Regions from separate parts of the Enterococcus avium genome, predicted to be linked through region 1. Evidence: predicted binding sites of a transcription regulator. Region 1 holds the regulator's gene; each other region holds the start of a gene.

The links. Region 1 encodes HrcA, which represses chaperone genes, less so after heat shock. Its sites were predicted from a motif close to TTAGCACTCNNNNNNNNNGAGTGCTAA; they were not measured.
Region 2: AUF14_RS02780 (ATP-dependent Clp protease ATP-binding subunit) is a predicted target of HrcA. The motif match lies at 1,708-1,734, and genes of this name have one in related genera.
Region 3: groES (co-chaperone GroES) is a predicted target of HrcA. The motif match lies at 1,700-1,726, and genes of this name have one in related genera.

The regions. Positions count from the first base shown of each region.
Region 1 covers NZ_NBSL01000002.1:1,445,612-1,448,899, reverse strand. The annotation lists gene AUF14_RS07405 (LPXTG cell wall anchor domain-containing protein) at 1-138, shown strand, start outside; gene hemW (radical SAM family heme chaperone HemW) at 299-1,447, shown strand; gene hrcA (heat-inducible transcriptional repressor HrcA) at 1,570-2,610, shown strand; gene grpE (nucleotide exchange factor GrpE) at 2,644-3,201, shown strand; gene dnaK (molecular chaperone DnaK) at 3,251-3,288, shown strand, end outside.
Region 2 covers NZ_NBSL01000002.1:549,181-552,468, reverse strand. The annotation lists gene ptsP (phosphoenolpyruvate--protein phosphotransferase) at 1-1,183, opposite strand, end outside; gene AUF14_RS02785 (phosphocarrier protein HPr) at 1,183-1,449, opposite strand; gene AUF14_RS02780 (ATP-dependent Clp protease ATP-binding subunit) at 1,890-3,288, shown strand, end outside.
Region 3 covers NZ_NBSL01000002.1:350,242-353,529, reverse strand. The annotation lists gene groL (chaperonin GroEL) at 1-1,353, opposite strand, end outside; gene groES (co-chaperone GroES) at 1,378-1,662, opposite strand; gene AUF14_RS01810 (CPBP family intramembrane glutamic endopeptidase) at 1,859-2,500, shown strand; gene AUF14_RS01805 (NAD(P)-dependent oxidoreductase) at 2,581-3,201, shown strand; gene AUF14_RS01800 (MBL fold metallo-hydrolase) at 3,236-3,288, opposite strand, start outside.

The sequences.
Region 1 (3,288 bases):
ACTGATGATCAGCAACAAAATATACAAGTAAAGGAATACCCTAAAACAAATGATCAAGCGAATCCTTCACTTTCGCTAATCGGCTTTGGGATTATTGGGAGTATCTTTTTTTACTACACACGCAAATGTTACAAATAAAAGAGGCTAGACGACCTGAAATAGATTATTCAGGATCATCGAGTCTTTTTTTGAATGTAAAAATTACATTAGGAATGCTCGGTAAAAGCAAGTGTTTGTTTTTAGCAGAGAGATGTATGTTAGAATACGTCTGTTACTACTACTTAGAAAGAGGAACGAGATGACAAAATCTACTTCAGCCTATATTCACATCCCGTTTTGTGAACATATTTGTTACTACTGCGACTTCAACAAAGTTTTTCTTGAAGGTCAGCCTGTAGATGAATATATCGAAGCGTTGTTGAAAGAGGCACGCTTAGCTTTAAGACAAAACCCAGTCGAAAAAATGGAAACACTTTATGTTGGAGGGGGCACCCCAACGTCATTGACTGCAAGTCAGTTAGAACGTTTATTGAGTGGATTGCGAGAAATCCTTCCTTATTATAATGGAGAATTTACAGTCGAAGCGAATCCTGGCGATTTAACTGCTGATAAATTGGATGTAATGAAAAACTATGGAGTCAATCGCTTATCAATGGGTGTTCAAACATTTGATGATCGTTTGCTGAAAAAAATTGGTCGTAAGCATACCGCACAGGATGTGTATGATACGATCCAATTGCTAGAAGAAAAAGATTTTAGCAATGTAACGATCGATTTAATTTATGCATTGCCGGGTCAGTCCCTAGAAAGTTTTCGTGATACGGTAACACGAGCCTTGGCTTTAGATTTACCTCATTACGCACTATATTCATTGATTTTAGAAAATCAAACGATGTTTATGAATTGGGTTAGACGTGGGAAGATGCATCTTCCTGAGCAAGAATTAGAAGCACAGATGTATGCCGAAACGATCGATGCGATGGAAAAAGCTGGGCGTAAACAATATGAGATCAGTAATTTTGCAAAACCTGGGTTCGAAAGTCAACATAACCTAGTTTATTGGAACAATCAAAATTATTTTGGTCTCGGAGCAGGTGCTAGCGGGTACCTTGGAAATCGACGCTATAAAAATCGAGGACCTATCCAGCATTACTTAAAGTCATTGAAAAATGATCAGCTCCCCGTGTTAGAGGAAGAAATCCTTACTCAAAAAGCTCAGATTGAAGAGGAAATGTTTCTGGGCTTAAGAAAAATTTTAGGTGTTGATAAAACCGTTTTTGAAAATCGTTTTGGCTTCAGTATGATGGATGTGTATGGGGATGTGATTGAAAAATTAAAACAGCAAAAGCTGATAACAGAGACGGATTCGGGGGTTTGTTTGACTGAGGAGGGACTATTTCGCGGGAATGATGTTTTTGAAGAATTTTTACTGAGTAACGCCAATTAGCACTCTCATGTGTAGAGTGCTAATTTTTTATATTTTTTCCTTGACTTATATAGAAGTTGTTGGTATATTAATAATCGAGTTAGCACTTAAAAAGAAAGAGTGCTAACTAAAGGATGAGAAGAATGTTAACGGAAAGACAAAAACTGATTCTCAGCTTAATCATCAAAAACTTTACCAATACGGGTCAACCGGTCGGATCAAAAAGTTTGATGGAAGAAGGCGTAAAAGCAAGCTCCGCAACTATCCGCAATGATATGAAGGCGCTAGAGGAATTAGGCATGTTAGAGAAGACTCATTCTTCATCTGGAAGAATTCCTTCAGCTTTAGGCTATCGATATTATGTGGATTATCTATTAACGCCAGCGAAGGTGAGTAATCAAGAAGTAGACCAGATTCGCAGATCGCTTAAGAAAGATATTCATGAGATTGATGATATCATTCAGCAGTCTGCCAAGATACTTTCACAAGTTACTAGCTATACCGCGTTCTCACTTGGCCCTGAAATGAAGGATCGGACATTGACTGGTTTTCGAATTGTTCCATTAAATGATCGTCAGATTTTGGCGATCATCGTCACAGATAAAGGAAATGTTGAGAGTCAAGTTTTTCGCATTCCTGAGAATGTAGACAGTCAGGACTTGGAGAAAATGGTTCGAATTATCAACGATCGTTTAGTAGGCCAACCTTTGGTAAGTGTTTATCAAAAATTGAGAACTGAGATTCCAATGATTTTGCATCGTTACTTCCAGACAACTGAAGGAATCAGTCACTTATTTGACGTGATTTTGAATGATGCTTTTGAGGATAAGGTGTTTGTCAGTGGACGAATGAATATTTTGAATTTTAATCCTGATCAAGATTTTAATCATGTGAAATCAATGTATTCATTGATGCAGAATTCAGATGAGCTGACACAGCTACTGTTGCCTTATGATAGCGATATTCATGTTCGAATTGGCGCGGAGATGGGAAATGATCTGTTTGATCATCTTAGTATGATTCAAGCAAACTATGAAATTCGTGGACATGGCCGCGGAACAATTGCGTTATTAGGACCAACATCGATGCCATATTCAAAGATTTTTGGTCTATTGGAAGTTTTCCGATACGAGTTGACGAACGCATTGGACGATTATTATCGTTCTTTGGGTTTATATCACTAGAAACGATTCCTACAAAGAAAGGGAGTACGCGCAGTGGCAGAAGAAAAGAAACAAGAAGTTGAAGAAGAATTAGAAGAAGTCGAATCAGTTGAAAATGAGTCGACCGAAAAAGAAGCGGAAGATATTGATATTCCAGAAGTTTCAGAAGTCGAAGAACTAACGAATAAGTTTAACGAAATGGAAGACAAATTTTTACGAGCTCGCGCTGAGATCGCAAATATGTCTAACCGCAACAAAAATGAACGTGAACAACTGGTTCGTTACCGTTCACAAGATCTTGGCAAAAAATTACTGCCAGCGATCGACAATTTAGAAAGAGCCCTAGCAACTGAAGTTACTGACGATCAAGGCGCTAGTCTGAAAAAAGGGGTAGAAATGGTTCTTGAAAGCTTGACTGTTGCATTAAAAGAAGAAGGTATCACAGAGATCAAAGCAGAAGGTGAAACGTTCGACCCAAATCTGCATCAAGCAGTACAAACTGTTCCAGCAGAAGATGACGTAAAACCTGACACTATTGTAAATGTGCTGCAAAAAGGGTATCAGCTACATGATCGCGTATTGCGACCAGCAATGGTGATTGTAGCTCAATAAAATGTAAACTACTATATTAAACATATAATGGAAAAGGAGATTTTCAACTATGAGTAAAATTATCGGTATTGACTTAGGTACAACAAA
Region 2 (3,288 bases), 900 kb from region 1:
GGAACATGATGCGTAAGTTACCATGAACAGAAGCGCGCAACAATGCACGTAATTGTGTACGGAACATGTCATCGCCTAGTTCGGATAGACTAATACGCAATGCACGATAACCCAAGAATGGATTCATTTCGTGAGGTAAAGTCAAGTAAGGTAATTCTTTGTCTCCCCCGATATCCATTGTACGAACTACGACTGGTTTGTCGCCCATGCCTTCTAAAACGGCTTTGTAAGCTTCAAATTGATCGTCTTCTGTTGGAAAATCTGAAGAGTCCATGTATAAGAATTCAGTACGATACAAACCAATTGCTTCAGCGCCATTATTATGAACGCCTTCAAGATCTTTTGGTGTACCGATGTTTGCTGCTAATTCAAAATGCTTGCCATCAGCTGTAACTGTTTCAGCATCCTTTAATTTTTCCCATTCTGCTTTTTGCGTTGCGTAAGCTTCGCCAGCTTTTTTGTATTCAGCCGCTTGTTCTTCAGTTGGGTTAACGATCGTTTCACCGATGATTCCATTAACTGCCAATACATCGCCTTCTTTTACTTTAGAAGTGATTTCTTTCGTACCAACGATTGCTGGGATTTCTAATGAACGAGCCATAATTGCTGAGTGAGACGTCCGTCCGCCAATATCAGTAACAAAGGCTTTAACAAAATTTTTATCTAGTTGAGCAGTATCACTTGGCGTCAAGTCATGCGCTACAACGATAACTTCTTCGTCGATCATTGATGGATCTGGCAAAGATACTCCTAATAAATGCGCCATAACACGTTTCGTTACATCGCGAATATCCGCTGCACGTTCTTGCATATAAGCGTTATCATCCATTGCCTCGAACATGCCAATATACATATCAGTTACTTCTTTAAGTGAGCTTTCAGCATTCACTTTGTTATCTTGAATATGTTGCTTAATTTGACCAATCATTTCTGGATCTGAAAGAACCATTAAATGAGCATCAAAAACTTGTGCTTCTTCTTCACCTAAGCTTTTCGCTGCTTTATCCCGAATTTTTTCTAATTCAGCAGAAGAAGCCGCCAAAGCGTCGTCTAAACGCTTTTCTTCGGCAGCAGTGTCTTCTACATTATTTTGTTTGAAAGATAAATCCGGTTGTACTAGCAGATAAGCTTTCGCAACGGCAACTCCGTCACTTGCGGCAATACCTTTTAGTAATTCAACCATTATTCAGATAATCCTTCTTTCTTCATTGTTTCTACGATTGCTTCCATTGCTTCTTTTTCGTCAGCACCTTCAGCAGAGATAGTCACGTCAGAGCCTTGGCCAACACCTAGAGACATAACTCCCATGATTGATTTAAGGTTAACTGATTTTCCTTTATACTCTAAGTTAATATCAGAGTTAAATTTGCTTGCAGCTTGCACCAATAAAGTTGCGGGACGTGCATGAATCCCTGTTTCTGCTACTACGTGAAAATCTTTTTTTTCCATATTGACCGTTCTCCTTTATAAAAAAAAATGTTTTTTTATGTTAGGGCTTTAATGATAACATCCATCTTTTTGAGCCCTTCATTTTCTTAGATTACCATTTTTTTGCGGTGGATACAACAATTTTAATCGATTTATTCTCTCAATTTGTATGCCCTTTCTTAAAATATCTTGATTAACTGTTTAAACCCTTATTATTCTTGTTTTCATCTTTTTTACATAACAACTATGACTTGCGAAAAAAGTAATTGTCCATTCATTTTAGCACTCTATATCTCTGTCTGCTAAAAAATGAAACAAACTGTTTGCATTTATTGAGATTCTCGCTATAATTATTCTTAAGGTCAGTAAAAGTCAAACAACTGATCAGCGTATCTTTTTACGAGATTCGCTTACTCGATGTACAATGGAAGAAACAATTAACTGTTGAAAGGGTGAAAAAAATGCTTTGCCAAAATTGTCATGAAAATGAAGCAACGATTCATTTATATGCAAATGTCAATGGTCAACGAAAGCAATTAGATTATTGTCAAAATTGCTATCAAAAATTGAAGAATCAAGCTGGAGGTGCGCCGCAAATGGCAGGAAATGATCCTTTTGGTTTTGGAAGTTTAGATGACTTGTTCCGCTCTATGTCCCAACAAATGCAACAGCGTCAAGGAGCTGCGGATCAAACACCACCTACCCAATTCGGTGGCGGAAATGGTATTAACAATCAACCACCCCGGAATAATGGTGGCGGTCTATTAGGTGAATACGGAATTAATATCACAGGATTGGCTCGTGAAGGAAATATCGATCCAGTCGTTGGTCGAGACGATGAAATTCAACGCGTCATCGAAATTTTAAATCGCCGGACAAAAAACAATCCGGTTCTTATCGGAGAACCCGGTGTTGGTAAAACAGCGGTTGTTGAAGGATTGGCTCAAAAAATCGTTGACGGCGATGTACCACAGAAATTAATGGACAAGGATGTTATCCGTTTGGATGTTGCTTCGCTTGTTCAAGGTACTGGAATCCGTGGCCAATTTGAAGAACGGATGCAGAAATTGATCGAAGAAATACGTCAAGCTGAAAATATTATCCTCTTCATCGATGAAGTACATGAAATTGTTGGTGCGGGTGCCGCCGGAGATGGCAACATGGATGCTGGTAATATCTTAAAACCTGCTTTAGCTCGTGGCGAATTGCAGATGGTTGGCGCCACCACGTTAAACGAATACCGAATCATTGAAAAAGATGCGGCGCTAGAACGTCGGATGCAACCTGTTCGAGTGGAAGAACCATCTGTTCAAGAAACGATCGAAATTTTGAAGGGTTTACAACCACGCTATGAAGATTATCATCATGTAAAATATACGGATGATGCTATCAAAGCAGCAGCTGAGCTTTCAAATCGTTACATTCAAGACCGCTTCTTACCGGATAAAGCCATTGATTTGCTAGATGAAACAGGTTCAAAGAAAAACTTAACGATTCAAATCGTCGATCCAAAGACGATTGACAAGAAATTAGCGGAAGCTGAACAACAAAAATCACAAGCTTCTCAAGAAGAAGATTTTGAAAAAGCCGCTTACTACCGTGATCAAATCAATAAATTGCAAAAAATGAAAGATCGTCAATTGACGGATGAAGAAACACCGGTCATCTCTGAAAAGGACATGGAGCAGATCGTTGAAAAACGGACTGGCATTCCAGTGGGCGAACTTAAAGAAAAAGAACAAACACAATTGAAGAATCTTGCCGTCGACTTGAAGCAACACGTTATTGGACAAGATGAAGCAGTCGATAAAGTAGCTAAAGCTATTCGTCGTAATCGTGTCGGTTTGAATAAGAAAAATC
Region 3 (3,288 bases), 1.1 Mb from region 1:
AATTTGACGAACTGGTTCTTCTAGTGCGCGTACTACAATTTTTATACCAGTTGCAGCATCGCCTTCAGCCTCTAATTCAGATACTTTTTTAATAACATTAACTAAGGCAGTTCCACCACCAGATACGATTCCTTCTTCAACAGCAGCACGTGTTGAGTTTAAGGCATCTTCAATACGAAGTTTTAGTTCTTTTAATTCTGTTTCTGTAGCCGCACCAACTTTAACGACTGCAACACCGCCAGCAAGTTTTGCCAAGCGTTCTTGAAGTTTTTCACGATCAAAATCAGAAGTTGTTTCACCAATTTGGCGTTTGATCATTTCAACACGATCATTCAATGCAGCTTTATCGCCAGAACCTTCAACGATTGTAGTATTATCTTTGTCTACAACAACTTTACCAGCAGTACCTAAGTTTTCAATTGTTGCTTCCTTAAGGTCTAATCCAAGATCTTCTGTAATTACAGTAGCGCCAGTTAAGATTGCGATATCTTCAAGCATAGCTTTACGACGATCACCAAAACCAGGAGCTTTCACTGCTACCACATTAAATGTTCCACGAATTTTATTCAATACCAATGTTGGTAATGCTTCGCCATCCACGTCATCAGCGATAATCAATAGTGAACGAGATTGTTGCAATACTTGTTCTAACAATGGCAAAATATCTTGAATATTCGAGATTTTCTTATCTGTGATCAAGATATATGGGTTTTCTAAAGCAGCTTCCATTTTATCGTTATCAGTAACCATGTATTGTGATAGGTAACCACGATCAAATTGCATTCCTTCAACTACGTCTAGTTCAGTATCGATCCCTTTAGATTCTTCTATTGTGATAACTCCATCGTTACCAACTTTTTCCATTGCTTCAGCAATTAACTTACCGACTTCTTCACTGCCAGAAGAAACAGCCGCAACTTGTGCAATAGCATCTTTCGAATCAACAACTTTAGAAATGCTATGCAATTCCTCAACTGCTGCTTTTGTAGCTAATTCGATTCCGCGGCGGATACCCATTGGGTTTGCTCCAGCAGTTACGTTCTTCAAGCCTTCACGAACGATTGCTTGTGTAAGAACGGTAGCTGTCGTTGTACCATCACCAGCGATATCATTTGTTTTTGAAGCAACTTCTGAAACTAATTTTGCACCCATATTTTCGAAATGATCATCTAACTCGATGTCTTTTGCGATTGTTACACCGTCATTTGTGATCAACGGAGAACCATAAGATTTTTCTAAAACAACATTGCGTCCTTTTGGTCCTAATGTAACTTTGACTGTATCTGCTAATTTGTCTACACCACGTAGCATTGCTGCGCGAGCATCTTCAGAAAATTTAATATCTTTTGCCATGATTCTTTCACCTCATTATTTTTTTTATTCTACAATTGCCATAATATCTTTTGCAGCGATGATTAAGTATTCGTTGCCTTCATATTTCACTTCTGTACCTGCGTATTTTTCAAACATTACCATATCACCAACAGCTACTGGCATTGGACTTTTTTGACCGTTTTCCAGCACATTGCCTTCACCGACAGCTACAACTTTAGCTGTTTGCGGTTTTTCTTTGGCCGCTGAAGCTAAGACTAGGCCTCCAACTGTTTTTTCTTCTTCTTGAGTAACTTCAAGAATGACACGATCACCTAATGGTTTTAACACAATAAATCCCTCCAACTAGTAATGATTTTCTAAGTTGTTAGCACTCTTGGTTATCGAGTGCTAACTCACAATTCTTATAATACCATTTTTGTTTCTTTTTGCAAGTCCTTCGTCTGCTTTTTTGATTTTTTCTACACTAAGTTTTTAATGATATATGGTATACTTGGGAACGATAAATGTTTAGAAAGGAATACTAATGACTGAAAAAAAATATAGTTTTATTACAATCTTCACTTATGGATTAGTGCTTTTTTCACCAGTTCTTTTTCAGAGTCTTCTAAAAGCCGGACCATCATTGATTATTCAGTTAACGACTCTAACCTATTTTCTAGGTGCTATCCTAATGATTTTTTATCGTATCAAATCAAAAACGTTTGGCTTAGAAACGCGACAAAAAAATCTTTTGATCACTATTGTAATTGGAATCGTTGGAATCCCAGCATCCCTAATTCTACAAATGCTTATTTTGCAAATCGAGCAGCGTTTTCTTGGGCAATCAGTGGCTTCACAAAATACTCAAAACATTGTCCAACTGATTATGAACAATATGATTTTCATCTTAGCAACCACTATTGCTGGACCAATCATGGAAGAATTTGTATTTCGCCGTGCGATTTTCGGCTCATTAGAAAAAAGATTTGGTTTTTTCTTACCTGCACTACTAAGCTCTGCCCTATTCGCTTTTGCTCATAATGATGGCCACTATCTTTTATATGCAGGTCTAGGTTGCTTGTTTTGCGGTATGTATCGTTATAGCGGTCGTATCTGGACTTCTATGATCACTCATGTAGGTATGAATCTGTTAGTTATATTGACACAATTGGCATTGCAGTCGTAAGTGATACCAATCGAATCTTTTGCTATTTTATAAAAACCTCCTTAGACTAAAGATACAATGTAGCCTAAGGAGGTTTTTGTATGAAAGTAGCAATTATCGGTGCTACCGGTCATGCCGGTTCACTGATTTTAGCAGAAGCGTTGAATCGTAATTTAGCTGTAACCGCAATCGTACGCCATCCAGAAAAATTAGAGGTAGAGGTACCAATTTTAGTGAAGGATTTATTTGAACTTACTAAAAATGAGATGGAATTTTTTGATGTTGTAATCAACGCGTTTCGTCCACCAGTCGGAAAAGAACAACTGCACCAAACATCCCTAAAACATCTCATCACTATTTTACGAGGAACTGATACACGTTTGATTGTAGTTGGCGGAGCTTCTTCGCTGTTTATTGACGATAAGCATAGAATGATTGAACTTTCTGATCCAAACGCCAATTATTATCCAACTGCCTACAATATGTACCAAGCGTTTTTAGACTTGAAAGCCGCGCAACAATTAAATTGGACCTACCTAAGTCCAGCGGCAAACTTTATCCCAGACGGGTTACGTACGGGCCATTATCAAGTTAGTGATGATCACTTACGCAAAAATGCCGCTGGTAAAAGTGAGATCAGTATGGCAGACTATGCCATTGCAATGATCGATGAAGTCATTGAACCGAGACACTTAAATCAGCATTTTAGTGTTTACAGTTAGAAAAAGGCAAGCCTGCAAAAGCAAGCTTGCCTTTTTAGATCGCATATAATTCGGTTGCACTATCTGGATCGGTATCAAAAATTTGGA